DNA from 4 places in the Pantoea sp. y20 genome. Region 3 is predicted to be linked to each of the others. Evidence: predicted binding sites of a transcription regulator. Region 3 holds the regulator's gene; each other region holds the start of a gene.
What was found. The regulator CRP, encoded in region 3, controls carbon source genes, mostly activating them, when cyclic AMP is high. The targets are predictions, from matches to a motif close to ATGTGANNNNNNTCACAT.

Region 1: a site for CRP is predicted at 2,147-2,164, ahead of deoC (deoxyribose-phosphate aldolase). Genes of this name have one in related genera too.
Region 2: a site for CRP is predicted at 1,798-1,815, ahead of cdd (cytidine deaminase). Genes of this name have one in related genera too.
Region 4: a site for CRP is predicted at 2,188-2,205, ahead of ACYAC5_RS09340 (6-phosphofructokinase). Genes of this name have one in related genera too.

What each region holds. Positions count from the first base shown of each region.
Region 1 covers NZ_CM142816.1:3,503,248-3,507,379, forward strand. Annotated here, with positions in the region: gene deoA (thymidine phosphorylase) at 1-1,172, opposite strand, end outside; gene deoC (deoxyribose-phosphate aldolase) at 1,237-2,016, opposite strand; gene ACYAC5_RS16225 (TatD family hydrolase) at 2,308-3,087, opposite strand; gene ACYAC5_RS16230 (patatin-like phospholipase family protein) at 3,084-4,132, opposite strand, start outside.
Region 2 covers NZ_CM142816.1:2,776,015-2,780,146, forward strand. Annotated here, with positions in the region: gene metG (methionine--tRNA ligase) at 1-30, shown strand, start outside; gene ACYAC5_RS12960 (endonuclease domain-containing protein) at 167-523, opposite strand; gene ACYAC5_RS12965 (CidA/LrgA family protein) at 676-1,059, shown strand; gene ACYAC5_RS12970 (CidB/LrgB family autolysis modulator) at 1,052-1,744, shown strand; gene cdd (cytidine deaminase) at 1,869-2,765, shown strand; gene ACYAC5_RS12980 (NAD-dependent malic enzyme) at 2,926-4,132, shown strand, end outside.
Region 3 covers NZ_CM142816.1:3,802,943-3,807,074, reverse strand. Annotated here, with positions in the region: gene ACYAC5_RS17725 (YccS/YhfK family putative transporter) at 1-2,001, opposite strand, end outside; gene crp (cAMP-activated global transcriptional regulator CRP) at 2,060-2,692, opposite strand; gene ACYAC5_RS17715 (OsmC family protein) at 2,998-3,402, shown strand; gene ACYAC5_RS17710 (phosphoribulokinase) at 3,464-4,132, opposite strand, start outside.
Region 4 covers NZ_CM142816.1:1,978,803-1,982,934, reverse strand. Annotated here, with positions in the region: gene ACYAC5_RS09350 (PTS sugar transporter subunit IIC) at 1-755, opposite strand, end outside; gene ACYAC5_RS09345 (PTS sugar transporter subunit IIB) at 748-1,062, opposite strand; gene ACYAC5_RS09340 (6-phosphofructokinase) at 1,073-2,053, opposite strand; gene dld (D-lactate dehydrogenase) at 2,488-4,132, shown strand, end outside.

The DNA.
Region 1 (4,132 bases), 300 kb from region 3:
GTGCCGAGCGTGGTCACGTCGCTCAAGCCCACGCTGTAATCAATGCTGTCGCTGGCGCGCTGGCGGCCCCCGCCGAGCGCAACCACCGCCATGCCGAGCGCACGCGTATCCATCGCGCTGACGATACCCGCGCCATCGGCGTATACCGCTTTGCTCAGGGTTGGCGCTGGCAGATAGCTGTCCATGCGCTCGATGAAATCCACCGGACCTTTTTGCGCCGCCACCATGCGGGCAAACACTTCAGCGGCTTTGCCGTTATCCAGCACCTGCTGCAGCTTTTGGCGCGCATCGGCGTCATTCTCAGCCAGTTTGCCGGAGACCAGCATTTCCGCGCACAGCGCCATCGTCACTTCCAGCAGGCGCGGATTGCGCGCCTCGCCGGTCAGGAACTGCACCGCTTCACGCACTTCCAGCGCATTACCGGCGGTGGAAGCCAGCACCTGATTCATGTCGGTGAGCAGCGCGGTGGTTTTACAACCTGCGCCATTGGCGACGCCAACAATCGCCTGCGCCAGATTTTCTGAGGCTTCGAAGGTCGGCATAAAGGCGCCGGAGCCCACTTTCACGTCCATCACCAGCGCATCCAATCCTTCCGCCAGTTTTTTGGCGAGGATCGATGCGGTGATCAGCGGAATGGAGTCCACGGTGGCGGTGATATCGCGCGTGGCGTAGAAACGTTTGTCGGCCGGCGCCAGCGAGTTGGTCTGGCCAATGATCGCGATGCCGACGTCTTTAATGATCTGGCGGAAACGATCGTCGCTCGGGAAGATATCAAAGCCCGGAATCGCTTCAAGTTTATCCAGCGTACCGCCAGTGTGGCCAAGGCCGCGCCCGGAGATCATCGGCACATAACCGCCGCACGCCGCTACCATTGGGCCGAGCATCAGCGAAGTGACATCGCCAACGCCGCCGGTGGAGTGTTTATCAACAATCGGGCCGTTGAGATTCAGCGATTTCCAGTTCAGCACCGTGCCGGAGTCGCGCATCGCCATAGTCAGCGCCACGCGCTCGTCGAGCGTCATATCATGGAAATAGATGGTCATCGCCAATGCGGCAATTTGACCTTCCGAAACGCTGTTGTCGCGCACGCCGTTGATGAAGAAGCGAATCTCAGCTTCACTCAGCGCCTGGCCGTCGCGTTTTTTACGAATAATTTCTTGTGGCAGGAACACAATGGCCTCCCGGAATAAAAAAGAGGTCACCATAAATGGCGACCCTACAAAGAATGATGTGAACTTAATAACCGGCTTTGCTGGTCGCGGTTTCGTGGCCCAGCGTATTCAGCAGGCTTGCCAGCAGGCTGGAGGCACCGAAGCGGAAATGACGCGCATCCGCCCAGCCTTCACCCAGAATGTCGTCCGCCAGTTGCAGATAGAGCGCCGCGTCTTCCGCAGTGCGCACGCCGCCCGCCGGTTTGAAACCAACCTGCTGCTTCACGCCTTTGTCGCGGATCACTTGCATCATGATCGCCGCCACTTCTGGCGTCGCGTTGACCGGCACTTTACCGGTGGAGGTTTTGATGAAATCGGCACCCGCATCGATAGCGATTTCCGAAGCGGCACGAATCAGCGCTTCGTCTTTCAGCTCGCCGCTTTCGATGATCACTTTCAGCAGCACGTTCGCCGCCGCGCAGGCTTCTTTACAGGCTTTCACCAGCTCGAAACCGATATCACGGTTACCGGCTATCAGCGCACGATACGGGAACACCACATCCACTTCGTCAGCGCCGTAGGCGATGGCCGCGCGAGTTTCGGCCAGCGCGATCTCAACGTCATCGTTGCCGTGCGGGAAGTTGGTGACGGTGGCGATGCGGATTTCCGGCGTGCCCTGCTCGCGCAGCGCTTTACGCGCTGCCGGGATGAAACGCGGATAGATGCAGATGGCAGCGGTGTTACCGGCTGGGGATTTCGCCTGACGGCACAGCGCGATCACCTTCTCGTCGGTGTCGTCTTCGTTCAGGGTGGTTAAATCCATCAGTTGCAATGCGCGCTGTGCTGCTGCTTTCAGGTCGGTCATGATGCTCTCCAAAATTCAGATCGGCGGGCACAACCCACCGGGGAATGTGATAATTCTAACAACTACCGTGACAATGAATTGCGCTTCACGTCACACGAAAAAGAAAACCTGTCATTTAAATACAATCATTTAGTGATGATTATCACAAATAATTGCTAACCAAGCGGGAATGCGCCGTGATGGCCATTGTTATTATTATCACAAAAATGGACGCAAAAGTGTACTCTCAGCTTTATCAATGTAGCTAATCAGGCGTAAGGCAGCGTAAATGCAGAATCTGTCGGGTGAGAATCAGGCAGGCAAGGCGAACAGCTGCTGGCTGTTATGCCACAGCGCATCGGCGATCGCTTCAGGGGATTCGCTGCGTAACTGACACAGCACGTCAAACACGTTGCGCGCCCGCTCCGGACGATTGGGCTGGCCCTGAAAACCGTGCAGCGGCATATCGGGCGCGTCGGTTTCCAGTAATAACGCCTTGAGCGGCAGGTTGGCGATGGTGTTGCGGGTTTTACTGGCGCGTTCATAGGTGATGGTGCCGCCAACGCCAATGGCATAGCCAAGCTGAATAAAGCGCTCCGCCTGCTGCTGGCTGCCCGCAAAACCGTGAACCACGCCGCGACGCGGCAGATCGTGACGACGTAAATGCAGCGCTAATTGATCGTGGGTGCGGCGCGAGTGCAGAATCACTGGCAGATCATACTGCTTCGCCAGCTTGAGCTGCTTATCGAGCAGCCGCGTCTGTTTGGCAAATTGCGCATCGTCCATATAGAGATCGAGGCCGATCTCGCCGATCGCCACACGCTTGCTATCCGGCTTTTTCAGCCAGCGCGCTAATTCATCAAGGTGCGCATCTTCCTGATGCTCAGCAATATTGATTGGATGCAGGCCCAGCGCGGCATACAGCGCCGGATGCTGCTGAGCCAGTTGCGTCACAAGCGCGAAACGGCTGGCATCCACGCTCGGTACAATGATGCGTTCCACCCCGGCCTGCGCAGCGCGTGCAATGCTGGCGTGCGCATCATCAACGAACGGCGGAAAATCGAAGTGGCAATGCGTGTCGATAAACTTCATGCCAGCGAACCTTTATCAAAATCGGCATCGTTTTCCGCCAGCGCGGGCGTAATCAGTGGGCGATTGTCGGGCGCATTCGCCACCGCTGCCGGCGGCGTAACCGTGGTTGAACGCACCAGCGGCTCAGCATCACTCAACCATTGACCAAGCGTGGCGAGGAAATAGCGCCCGCTGCGTCGGCCTAAATGGTAATCCTGATTCAGCGATGACAAGCGGCTGCCAAGCGCCATGCTCGCCAGCGGTTTCGGCGGACAGATTTCGATGATGCGCAGATTATCCGGCGGCTGCTCGATGAACTGCTGAATCTCGCGATAGCTCTCTTCATGCTGATGCAGGATGTTGATCATCGGCTGCAATGCGCTGTCGGACAAAAAGCGCTCCATGCGTTTAAACCACTTCGGCGTGTAGGACACCTGCGACGGCACGGTGCGGATCACCACAATGGTATCCGCGCCACGGCGCGCAGCTTCTCGTACCGGAATGGCATCACTGATGCCGCCGTCAAGATAGCTCACGCCATCCATCTGCACGCCGCTGCGGTAAAAACCGGGGATCGCGCTGGACGCTTTTAGGATGTCGTGCCAGTTGGTGCTGATCGGGTTGAAGTACTCGGCGCGGTAATCATCGCTGCGGCAGGCGCACATATAGAATTCGCTGCCTTTGGCAAACAGCCCTTCGGCGGTGTTGAGCGCCAGCGGGAATTCCTGTTTGGTAATATCGATCAGCCAATCGAGATCGATAAGGTGCCCGCCGCGCACGAATCGTAGCGGATCAAAGAACAGTTTGCTGGTGGTGTAACGGGAGATCACGCGTCGCGCGTAGCCAGGCTGGCCACAGACAAATGCCGACAGGTTTTGCGCCCCGGCCGAGGTGCCGAGTAACAGTTGAAAAGGATTGAAGCCTGCGCGTTGAAATTCGTCCAGCACGCCTGCGGTAAAGATGCCGCGCTGACCGCCGCCTTCGCACACCAAGGCAATTTTATTTGATTTGAAAGGAGTTAAAGCCAGCGGTTCGAATGAACCTAATGTCAACGGTATACGTGTGC
Region 2 (4,132 bases), 1.0 Mb from region 3:
GGCGCAGTACCGGGCATGCCGGTTAAGTAACGGATTTCGTTGCCCTCACCCTAACCCTCTCCCGCGCGCGGGAGAGGGAACCGTTCAAAGCAGCCATTTAATTTTTCACTCCATTTTTGTTAGCCTGCTCCACCTAACCATTCCCTCGCCCGCTGGCGGGAGAGGGCTAGGGTGAGGGCTCAGGCAACATCAACTGCCGATATATCTCCTCCATCACCGCATCAAACTCTTCGAAAACCTGATGATTCCAGAATCTAATCACTCTCCAGCCACCTCGCTCTAAAAAAGCCGTTCGTTGTTGATCATAAATCTTCGCTTCATCTTCGTTATGCTGCCCGCCGTCTAGCTCAACTATCACCCTCCTTTCAATACAGGCGAAATCCACGATATAACCGCCAGTCGGATGCTGACGCCGAAACCTCACTCCGCATAAATTCCGATTACGTAAAAAACGCCACAAAAGATGCTCCGCTTCAGGCATTGCCTGGCGCAGTTGTCGCCGCCGCGTAATCGCTTTCATCATCGCCTCCCTTTCGCGATATCGGCTTACCCTACGCCATGTTTGCAGGAGGAAAATAACGCGATGAAAAAGCTGGAATCTGCATTCCAATGTGATCGCTAGCACGCTAATCGCTTAATGCGTATGATAAAGCGCTACGAAAACAGGAGCCTGACATGCCTGCCGTTCTCACTGCTTGTTGGCGCTATGTGCGCGCCTTCGTCATCATCTATGCGGCGCTTTACGCTGGAATGGGGATTTCTGCCCTGCTCCCAATAACCATTCCCGGCAGTATCATCGGCATGCTGCTGCTATTCCTGCTGCTGGGTCTGCAAATCATGCCGGTTGAGTGGGTGAAACCCGGATGCCATTTATTGATTCGCTATATGGCACTGCTGTTTGTGCCGATTAGCGTTGGTGTAATGGGCTATACCGATATCCTCACCGCGCAGTTTGGGCCGATTGTGGTGTCATGCATTGTCAGTACTTTTATGGTGCTGCTGATTGTCGGGCTCAGCGCAGAGCGCCTGCAGCGCCCGCAGGAGAAGCCGAATGAGTGATGCATGGTGGTCGCTGCCGCTGACGGTGATCGCCTATTTCCTGGCGCGTAAACTGGCGGCGAAAATCAATATCTCCATCGTTAATCCATTGTTAGTGGCGATGGCGATTGTCATTCCGATTCTGCTGCTGACTCACCTGCCATACACGCGCTATTTTGCCGGCAGCAGCCTGCTCAATCAGTTGCTGCAACCGGCAGTCGTAGCGCTGGCGTTGCCGCTGTATGAGCAGATGCATCAGATTCGTGCGCGCTGGAAAACCATCATCAGCGTCTGCTTCATCGGCAGCATCACGGCAATGGTGTCGGGCACCGCGATTGCGCTGTGGATGGGCGCAACGCCGGAAATTGCCGCCACCATCATGCCGAAATCTGTCACCACGCCAATTGCGATGGCGGTCTCCGCATCGCTGCACGGTATTCCTGCCATCAGCGCCATCTGCGTGCTTATCGCCGGCGTGCTGGGTGCGGTGTTTGGCCATATGCTGCTCAATCTGTTTAAGGTGAAAAACAAATCCTCGCGCGGGTTAGCAATTGGTAACGCATCGCACGCGTTAGGTACCGCGCGCGCAGCCGAGATCGATTATCAGGAAGGCGCGTTCAGCTCCCTTGCGCTGGTGATTTGCGGCATCATCACCTCGTTACTGGCGCCGCTGCTTTTTCCGCTATTAATGCATTGGTGGGGCTAAAACTTGCGAGAGATCTCGCAAAGTTGAAACAACCCAATCAGCTTGCATTGTCAGAGCGACTTGGATCACATATAAAACGTCAGGCGGCGCATCGCCGCTAACGCGTAACTGAGGTCATCCCATCATGCATTCACGATTCCTAACTGCTTTTTCTGCCCTGCCCGCTGCGCTGCAAGCTGCGATTCAGCCGCTGCTGGATGCGCCGGATTTCCATGGCGTATTGCGTCCGCAGGATGTCGCGCAACTGAAACAGCTTACCGGTCTGGATGATGATGCGCTGGCGCTGGAACTGCTACCGCTGGCGGCGAGCTGCGCCGTGGCAACGGTGTCTCACTTTAATGTCGGCGCGATTTCTCGCGGCGTCAGCGGCCACTGGTACTTCGGTGCTAACATGGAGTTTCTGCATACCCCGCTGCAGCAGACGGTGCACGCCGAGCAGAGCGCCATTACGCACGCCTGGCTGCGCGGTGAAGAGAAGCTGGCGGCGATTACCGTCAACTACACGCCGTGCGGACATTGCCGTCAGTTTATGAACGAGCTGAACAGCGGCACAGCGATTCGCATCAGCCTGCCGGGACGTGCGGTTAGCACGCTGGGCGACTACCTGCCGGATGCGTTTGGCCCTGCCGATCTGAACATCACCGAACGTCTGCTGACGCCGGTCGATCATGGTTTTGCGGTTGCAGGCGATGCATTGCAACAGGCTGCCATAACCGCCGCCAATCACAGTCACGCGCCATACAGCAAAAGCTACAGCGGCGTGGCGCTGCGCAGCCAGAGCGGCAAGGTCTTTACCGGTCGCTATGCGGAAAACGCCGCCTTCAACCCCAGCTTGCCGCCGCTGCAGGCTGCACTGATTTTGATGAACATGAGCAACGAAGCGCTGGAGACAATTCAGCAAGCGGTTTTGGCGGAATGTCAGGACAGCACGCTGAGTCAGCTTGACGCGACCCGCGCGACGCTTAAGGCGTTAGGATGTGAGGATTTCTCACTTACTTTAGTTTCGAAAACATCAGTTTAGTGATCCTTTTACCGCTTTTGTGACCTCCTGTTAACAAAAGCTGTACATCTGCAGGAATTTTCATAGGATCGGGCGCCAGAACCTCTTCACTTCAAGATGGACTGGCGTTACCTTTTCCCGGCGATACGTCAGAAAACACTGCAACCGGAGCAAGCACTGCATGGAACTCGACTACGAAAGTAAACGCCCGCTGTATATTCCTTATGCGGGTCCGATCCTGCTGGAATTTCCGCTATTGAATAAAGGCAGCGCCTTCACCCTCGAAGAACGTAACGAATTTAACCTCAACGGTCTGCTACCCGAAGCGGTAGAAACCATCGAAGAGCAGGCAGAACGTGCCTGGCGCCAGTTCCTGGATTTTAAAAACAACAACGACAAGCACGTCTATCTGCGCAACATCCAGGACACTAACGAAACCCTGTTCTACCGCCTGCTCGACAATCATCTGGAAGAGATGATGCCGATTATCTACACCCCAACGGTCGGCGCCGCCTGTGAACACTTCTCTGAAATCTACCGTCGCGCGCGTGGCGTGTTCATCTCTTATAACAATCGCGACCGCATTGAAGACATGCTGCAGAACGCCACCAAGCAGAATGTCAAAGTGATCGTGGTGACCGATGGCGAACGTATTCTCGGCCTCGGCGATTTGGGTATCGGCGGCATGGGCATCCCAATCGGTAAGCTGTCGCTGTATACCGCGTGTGGCGGCATCAGCCCGGCTTATACCTTGCCAGTGGTGCTGGATGTCGGTACCAACAACCAGCAGCTGTTAAACGATCCGCTCTATATGGGCTGGCGTCATCCGCGTATTACCGGCGAAGAGTATGAAGAGTTCGTCAATGAGTTTATTCAGGCGGTGAATCGGCGCTGGCCGAACGTGCTGTTGCAGTTCGAAGACTTCGCGCAGAAAAACGCCATGCCGCTGCTGGAGCGCTATCGCGATGAGATCTGCTGCTTCAACGACGATATTCAGGGCACCGCCGCAGTGACCGTCGGCACCCTGATCGCCGCCAGCCGCGCTGCGGGCAGCCGCCTGTGTGAGCAGAAAGTGGTGTTCCTTGGTGCCGGTTCTGCCGGTTGCGGTATCGCCGAGCAGATCATCGCGCAGATGAAGTCAGAAGGATTGAGCGATGATGAAGCGCGTGGCCGCGTGATGATGGTCGATCGCTTCGGTTTGCTCACCGACAAGCTGCCGAACCTGCTCAATTTCCAGAGCAAGCTGGTGCAGAAGAGCGACAGCCTGAAAGATTGGGACACCTGTAGCGACTCCATTTCTCTGCTCGACGTGGTACGCAACGCCAAGCCGGATATTCTGATCGGCGTGTCTGGCCAACCTGGCCTGTTCACCGAAGAGATCATTCGCG
Region 3 (4,132 bases):
GTGCATTACGCTGAGGTGCTGCAATATCCGCTTCACATGCTGTTCGACAATCGTCACCGGCCCTTCATTAAGATTTTCCGGCGCTTCCAGAATATTGCTGTCGTTGCCCGGACCGTCATACGCCAGCCGCTGCTGACAACGCTGCAGCGCGATTTCACAGGATTGCAGATAACGTTCTGCCAGCTTCGATGTCAGCATGGTGTGCTCGCGCGCCAGAATCGTCATGGCATTAATATGCTCGACGATGAACTGACTGTGCGTAACCCACATGCGCATATCTTTCAGATATTGCAGGTTAAAGCCCGGCTCGCTCGATGCCTGGTTCAATGAGTTGAACAGCGCGTTGTGCGCCTGATTAACCTTTATGCGCTGATAAGCCAGTTTATCGGGCGACTGTTCCGGCCCCAGCAGCAGTTGCAGCGCCTCCTGATAGGCTTCCAGCGCATCGTGCGCGTTCTTGCGCAGCAGCCCGCTTTGCCACTGCGGCCACAGCCAAATCATCCCGGCGAAGGCAATTAAACAGCCCATCAAGGTATCCATCATGCGCGGCAGCAGAAACTGCGCGCCGTTCAGCGACAGCAATTGCAGCGAATACACCGCCGTGACGGTAAAGCCAATCATCGACCAGCCATAATATTTCCGCGTGATCAGATAGCTCGCCAGCGTAATCCCCAGCATAAACAGCAGCGTGATCGATTCCGGCACCGCCAGCTGCAGCGACGCGGCGGCGATCAGCAATCCGGCGAAAGTGCCCAGCGCACGGTGCTGAATACGCACGCGCGTGGCGTTGTAACCGTTCTGGCTGACGAACATGATGGTCATCAGAATCCAGTAAGGTTTGGGGATGTTAAAGAACAGCGCCAGCGAGCTGCCAAACATCAGCATCACAGCGAAGCGGGCTGCGGTGCGTAACGCGGTGGATTTGAATGACAGATAACTGCGCAGCGCCGGCAACAGCGGCAAACGGCGCTGGCGATCGGCCATCAGGTCACGCGTGTAGAGCGGCTTCTGCGTACGCAATACGCGGGCGATGCGACTGAAGTGATACAGGCAGAAGTTGCCGACCGGATTATCCGGATGCTGGCGTGCAATTTTCTCCAGAGCGCCGAGCTGTTTCTCCATGTGAAAACGATCCGGCAGCTGATGGTAGAGAATCGCATCCGCCAGCACGCGCAGCCGCGCCGAAATAATTTTGGCGTTCCAGCGAATCACCGCTTCGGCGTGGCTCTCCTCAACCAGCTTCTGCACCTCTTCGGGCTGATGCAAACTCACGGAGATGTGTTCCTGTAAATCCAGCGCAACCTGAAAAGCGCGCGTCAGGCGTTTGTGGCTGTTATCGCGGCTCGCCGACAGCATATGCATTTGCTGATAGCAGGTGGTGATGAGATCGACCGCCTTTTGCTGGCGCGCCAGCAGCGGCGGCAGCGCTTTCTCCGGATCGGTCAGCTGCGTCAGTAAGGTGTATTTGGCATCGCAGTAATCCGCCAGCTCGCGGAACAGCAGGCTGAGCGATTCGCGCATCGGCTGCTCTTTCCACAGCCAGAACCAGAACCAGTTGAACAAGCCGTACCACAGCGTGCCGCCAATGTAGAGCAGCGGCGGCACCCACATCGGCATGCGTCCCACTAAGCTGAGCGTAAAGATGGCGGCGATGAGTGTGGCGGGCAGCAGGCGCGCGTGCAGCGGGCCGATTTCGCCGGTTACGCCAATCAGCAGCGGCAGCGCCAGCAAAATCAGTGGCAGCGGAATCTGGTAAGCGGTGAGGATTTGCATCAGGAAACTGCCGGTGGCAAACAGCGAACCACCCACAATCAGGCGTTTGAAGAAGCGTTTGTGCGGCGTATCCAGTCCCGCCATGTTGCAGCAGGCCGGCACTAACGAGAACAGCAGACCTTTTTGCAGATCGCCAAACAGCCAACCGAGAGCCACAGGCAGGCACAGCACCAGCGTTTGCCGCAGCGCATAGTTAACTTCGGGATGATAGATGATTCGGCGCCACATCAGCTCATCGCAAATAGAAACGGCGCGATGTTGCCATCACGCCGTGGGTGAGAAGAAATTAGCGGGTGCCGTAAACGACGATGGTTTTACCGTGTGCGGAGATCAGGTTCTGATCTTCCAGCATTTTCAGGATACGACCCACGGTTTCGCGTGAGCAGCCCACGATCTGACCAATCTCCTGACGGGTGATTTTGATTTGCATCCCGTCTGGGTGAGTCATCGCATCTGGCTGTTTGGCCAGATTTAGCAGCGTTTGCGCAATACGTCCGGTGACATCGAGGAAGGCAAGGTTGCCCACTTTCTCAGATGTCACTTGCAGACGACGCGCCATTTGCGACGAAAGTCGCATTAAAATATCCGGGTTTACCTGAATCAGCTGACGGAATTTTTTGTATGAAATTTCAGCCACTTCGCAGGCAGACTTCGCACGCACCCAAGCACTGCGTTCCTGGCCTTCTTCGAAAAGACCGAGTTCGCCGATGAAATCCCCCTGATTGAGGTAGGAGAGAATCATCTCTTTGCCTTCTTCATCTTTAATCAGTACCGCTACGGAACCTTTTACGATGTAGTACAGCGTTTCCGCTTTCTCACCCTGATGGATGAGCGTGCTTTTGGATGGATATTTGTGAATATGGCAATGGGACAGGAACCATTCGAGTGTAGGGTCTGTTTGCGGTTTGCCGAGAACCATTCGCTATTATCCTCTGTTGTAATCGTGCCCAAAACACAGGGGGCATTTTTTCCCTGTCAGGCGGTTTAATCGTCGAGCGTTTCCAGTAAAGGAAAAATTATTCCGGGTGGACTCTTAAGCTACGCTTTTGATTCTTCCGGCCTTCGTCTGTGATGACGAAAATATTTTCAGCACTGTTTGTAGCACAGCTTTTGCGAGCTGTCTTGTGTTGTCTCGCTTCAGCAGAAGGGGGATTACTCTGGATTGCTGTTTGTCAGGTGAAAGCGTACTCTGGCGGCAAAACCGCCGCTTCAGGAGAAAGAATCATGCAGGCACGAGTGAAATGGGTGGAAGGTCTTACCTTTCTCGGAGAATCCTCATCCGGCCATCAGGTATTGATGGATGGTAATTCCGGTGATAAAGCGCCAAGTCCAATGGAGATGGTGCTGATGGCCGCGGGCGGCTGTAGCGCTATTGATGTGGTGTCGATCCTGCAAAAAGGGCGCAGCGATGTGGCCGATTGCGAAGTGAAGCTCACATCGGAACGCCGTGAAGAAGCGCCACGCATTTTTACCCACATCAACCTGCATTTTATCGTTAGCGGTAAAGCATTGAGCGACAAGGCCGTTTCGCGTGCGGTTGATCTGTCAGCGGAAAAATATTGCTCGGTAGCGATCATGCTGGGTAAAGGCGTGGAAATTACCCACAGCTATGAAGTGATCGAGTTATAACTCGGATTGTAGCGGCGCAATTTATTGCGCAATAAATTGCGCCGCTACGGAATGACTCCGCTTATTCAATCCGCTTCCCTTCAATCAGTCGCTGTACCAGCGGCAGCATAATCAGCTCCATCGCCAATCCCATTTTGCCACCCGGCACCACCAGCGTATTGATGTGCGAAATAAACGATCCCTGAATCATCGCCAGCAGATAGGGGAACGCGATGCCTTCCAGACCACGGAAATGAATCACCACGAAGCTTTCGTCGAGCGACGGAATTTCGCGTGCGGCAAACGGGTTTGAGGTATCAACGGTCGGCACGCGCTGGAAGTTAATGTGGGTGCGCGAGAACTGTGGCGTGATGAAGTTAATGTAATCCTCCATTGACCGCACCACCGAATCCATCACCGCTTCGCGTGAATGGCCGCGCTCGCTGGTGTCACGCACCAGCTTCTGAATCCACTCAAGGTTAACAATCGGCACCACGCCAACCAGCAGATCGACATGCTCCGCCACATTTTGCTGCTGCGTGACCACGCCGCCGTGTAAGCCTTCATAGAACAGCACATCGGTGTTTTCCGGCAGCGGCTGCCACGGCGTAAAGGTGCCCGGCACCTGATTCCACGGCACGGCTTCATCGTAGGTATGCAGATATTTGCGCGATTCGCCAAGGCCGGTTTGGCCGTAATGTTTAAACGTCTGCTCCAGCAGGCCGAAGTCGTTGGCTTCCGGGCCGAAGTA
Region 4 (4,132 bases), 1.8 Mb from region 3:
TTGCTGTACTGGCCGATAAATTCCGGACCGGCGGCGACCGCAGGGATCAGGTACATCGGCACCATCACCACCGCCATCGACAGATAGGTGTCCTGCAGGAATTTAAAGTTGTCGGGCAGTTTGAGATCTTCGGTGGAGCGCGACCCTTTGCCTACCACCTTTGCCACCGCCGCCGTCAGCAGATAGCCAATGGTGCAGAAGTGCCCGAGCGCCACGTCGTCAGAATCGGTGATGCGGCGCACCACCGGTTGGGCCAGCGCAGGCATCACCACCGCCATAATGCCGCCAAAAATGCCGCCGGTAAGGATCAAAGGTAAACCTGTCAGCCCCGCTTTATAGCCAATCACCGCACCGATGGTCGCCATCCACAGCAGCGCCTGACCGGTAAGGAAGATGTATTTGAACGGTGTCAGACGCGCAATGATGATGTTGACGATAAAGATCACCAACAGCGTCAGCGCCACTTCTGAACCCAGCTCGCGGTTTGCTAACCCGGCAATGGCGGCAACATCGGTGATATAACCCTGCATGCCAAAGCCGTGGGTGAAAATGGTGTTCAGGAAGGTCAGCGTACCGACAATAATGTTGATACCGGCCATCATAATTAAGAAACCGAGCAGGGTTTTAAAGGTGCCTTCCACCACCTTGCCCGCCGATTTTTTTTGCAGTAGCAGACCAATCAGGGCAATAAAGGCGATCAGTATCGATGCCTGCCCCAATAAGTCTTTTACCAGGAAGTCGATGACACTATTCATGATTAGCAACCTTTAAGTTACGTTCTTTCATAAACGCCACGATTTTCTCTTCAATTTCCGCTTTGTCGGTCAGCTTATTGAGAATAATCACCCGCTTGATCTGTTCCGGGCTGGCATCGGCATTTAACACATCAGCAAAGGCTTTCTGGGTTAAAATCATGTCGGATTTAAAGGCGTTGGCTTCAGAAATGGTGGTGTGATCAATATCAGCATCAATTTCGAGTTTCTTTAATACTGACTTGGCGCTCATTTCAATCGCAAAGCTTGAACCCAAACCACATCCACAGACACATAATATTTTCAGCATGGCTATTTCCTCACAGAATTTGCAGTTGTTTAGCGAGTTTATAATGATGCCCTTCCGTATCGACCAGGCGTTTTTTCATGCTTATTAAATCAATCGGAATCGGTCGATTACTGCCATTAATAATCACCGCTTTATTGCGCATTCCCGACTGAATACAACGCGCGACTTCACTGGCCATAATGGTGCCCTGATAAATCTCTTCACAGGTAGGATCGCCATTACGCAGGCCATAACCGATAATCGTTTTACGAATACGCACACCAATTAACGGTTCAATTTGTTTAATTAAGGTATCGATAGCGCCCTGAAAGCCCGGCGAATATTCACGGGTATAGCCTTCCGAGCACAAAATTATCACGCTGTTCTGCGCCGCCAGCCGCTGCGTGATGCGTTCCGCCAGCTCCTGCGGTGCAATCTGGCATTCCGGTATCAGCGCGAAATCGGCATTGGATTTGATCGCTGACTGCAAGGTTAATTCACCGCAATAACCGCCCAGCAGCTCCACCATAAATACACGACCGGTTAAGGCGCGGCCGGTATTACGTAACTTCGTCACCTCTTTTAACACCTGCTCACAAGCGGTGGAGAAACCGATGCTGTAATCACTGCCAAAGACATCGTTATCGATGGTCATGCCGACGCCAAAACAGTTGACACCAAATTCGCTCAGCGTATGCAGGAATTGTAATGAACCATCTCCGCCCGCCATAATTAATACATCGATGCGCAGCGATTTAAGGTGTTTGGCGATCATCTCATATTCCGGGCGAATTAATTTCCTGCTGGTTCGTCCCGATTGCATCACCGGAATAGCGGCGATGGCGTAATCCACTAAATCACGTCGGGATATTTCCTGATGATTGTTTTCCAGCAAACCTGGAATACCACCATTAAATAACACCATTTCCGCTTGAGTTAAGCGCGATATTTGATACACAAAGTTATTAATCCCGGTGACATCGCCACCGCTGATCACCATGCCAATTCTCATTGTCATCATCCTTTATGCTGTGCGTCTGGAATTCATTCTTCCGATTAACCGCATTGTTATTTGCAACGAATGTCACACTTTTGCGATGAATTTCCCGAGTGAGATAATTGACAGCATCCAACAAAGGCTTATTTTTGTGATATAAATCACATGTCATTTTTCGCCTTAAAACCTTAATAACAAATAAAATCATAGGTTTATATTTATTTTGCGCAGTAAAATCAGCAAGCCAAATAAACGCGCCCTTGGCGATTTTTATTTCGATCTATTTTGTGATTTCCCGCGCATTTTTATCGGTTCCTGCCGATTATTCCGTAAAGTAAAAAGGGATAATGATTCCGTGCGTTATTTACGCGTCAGGGCCAGTGAATGATTGACTCAGTGCAGCTGCGCTTGTCCAATACCGTGGCAGATAAAGAATAAAGAAGAGAAAAATGAGCATGCAGAAGGATATTTTGCTTAAGTTGGCCGCGGTGGTGGGTGACAAACAGTTATTAACCCATGCGGATGATAAAGCCTGGTACATAAAGGGGTTCCGCGTCGGGCGCGGTGACGCGCTGGCGGTGGCGTTACCGCAAACCTTGTTGCAGCTGTGGCAAACACTGCAGGTGTGCGTGGCGCACGATGTGATTGTGTTGATGCAGGCATCAAATACCGGCGTCACCGGCGGCTCAACGCCCGACGGCAATGATTACGACCGCAATATCGTGATCATCAGCACCCGCCAGCTCAGAGGCGTGCAGGTGATCGATCAGGCGCGCCAGGTGATCGCCTTCCCCGGCACCACCTTGACTGAACTGGAACACACCTTACAGCCGCTCGGTCGAGAGCCGCACTCGGTGATTGGATCATCCTGCATCGGCGCCTCGGTGGTCGGCGGGATCTGTAATAATTCCGGTGGCTCGCTGATTCGGCGCGGCCCCGCGTTTACCGAAAAATCCTTGTTCGCCCGTATTCATGAGGATGGTCGCCTGGAGATGGTTAATCATCTCGGCATCGAGTTGGGCGACACGCCAGAAGTGATGCTGGCAAACCTGGCGCAGCAGCAGTATCAAACCGGCGAGCAAGCCGATTGGCAGGGTAAAATCTGGGCCGATGACTACGCCGACCGCTTACGAGATGTGACCGCGGATTCCCCAGCACGCTTCAATGGCGATCTGCGCTACTTGCACGACAGCTCGGGCAGCGCCGGTAAAGTGGTGGTGTTCGCTGTACGCTTGCCCACCTTCGAAGCCAGCGCCGGCAGCGACACCTTCTACATCGGCACTAACGATGAGAACGTGCTGGTGGCGCTGCGCCGTTTCCTGCTAACCGAAATGAGCGAACTGCCGCTGCAGGCGGAATATATTCATCGCAACGCCTTCGATTTAACCGTGCGCTACGCCAAGCATATGTATCTGGCGATTCGCAAACTGGGCCCGCAGGCCATTCCGCAGATGATGGCCAATAAAGCCAAATGGGATGTGCGCGTCAGCCACCTGAAATTCCTGCCGCGCAATTTTGTTGATCGGGTGCTGCAATTCTTCAACCAGCTGACGCCGAGCTTTATCGCGCCGCGCATCATGGATTACCGCAGCGAGTATCAACATCATCTGATGATCAAAGTGGAGTCGCCGCAAACCGCCGAGTTGCAGAGTTTACTGCAGCAATTCTTTGCTGAGCAGCCAGGCGGCTTTTTCCGCTGCAATGCGCGTGAAGCGGCAGATGCGTTTTTGGTGCGTTTCGGCGTGGGCGGCTGCACCATTTCCTACTGCGACGCGCTGGGTTACAACCCCAACGAGCGGCTGGTAGCCTTCGACGTGGCGCTGCGCCGTAATGACGATGCATGGCGTTTGACGCTGCCGGATCATCTGGCGGCGCAGGTGCAGGTTGATTCGTGCTGCGGGCACTTCTTCTGCTTCGTCAATCATCAGGATTACGTACTGAAACCCGGCTACGACGCGAAAGTGTTTAAGGAAGAGGTGAAACGGTATCTGGAACAGCGCGGCGCGAAATATCCCGCCGAGCACAATGTCGGGCACCTTTATCAGGCGTCGTGTGAGCATGTCGCGCACTGGAAACAGCTTGATCCCACCAACA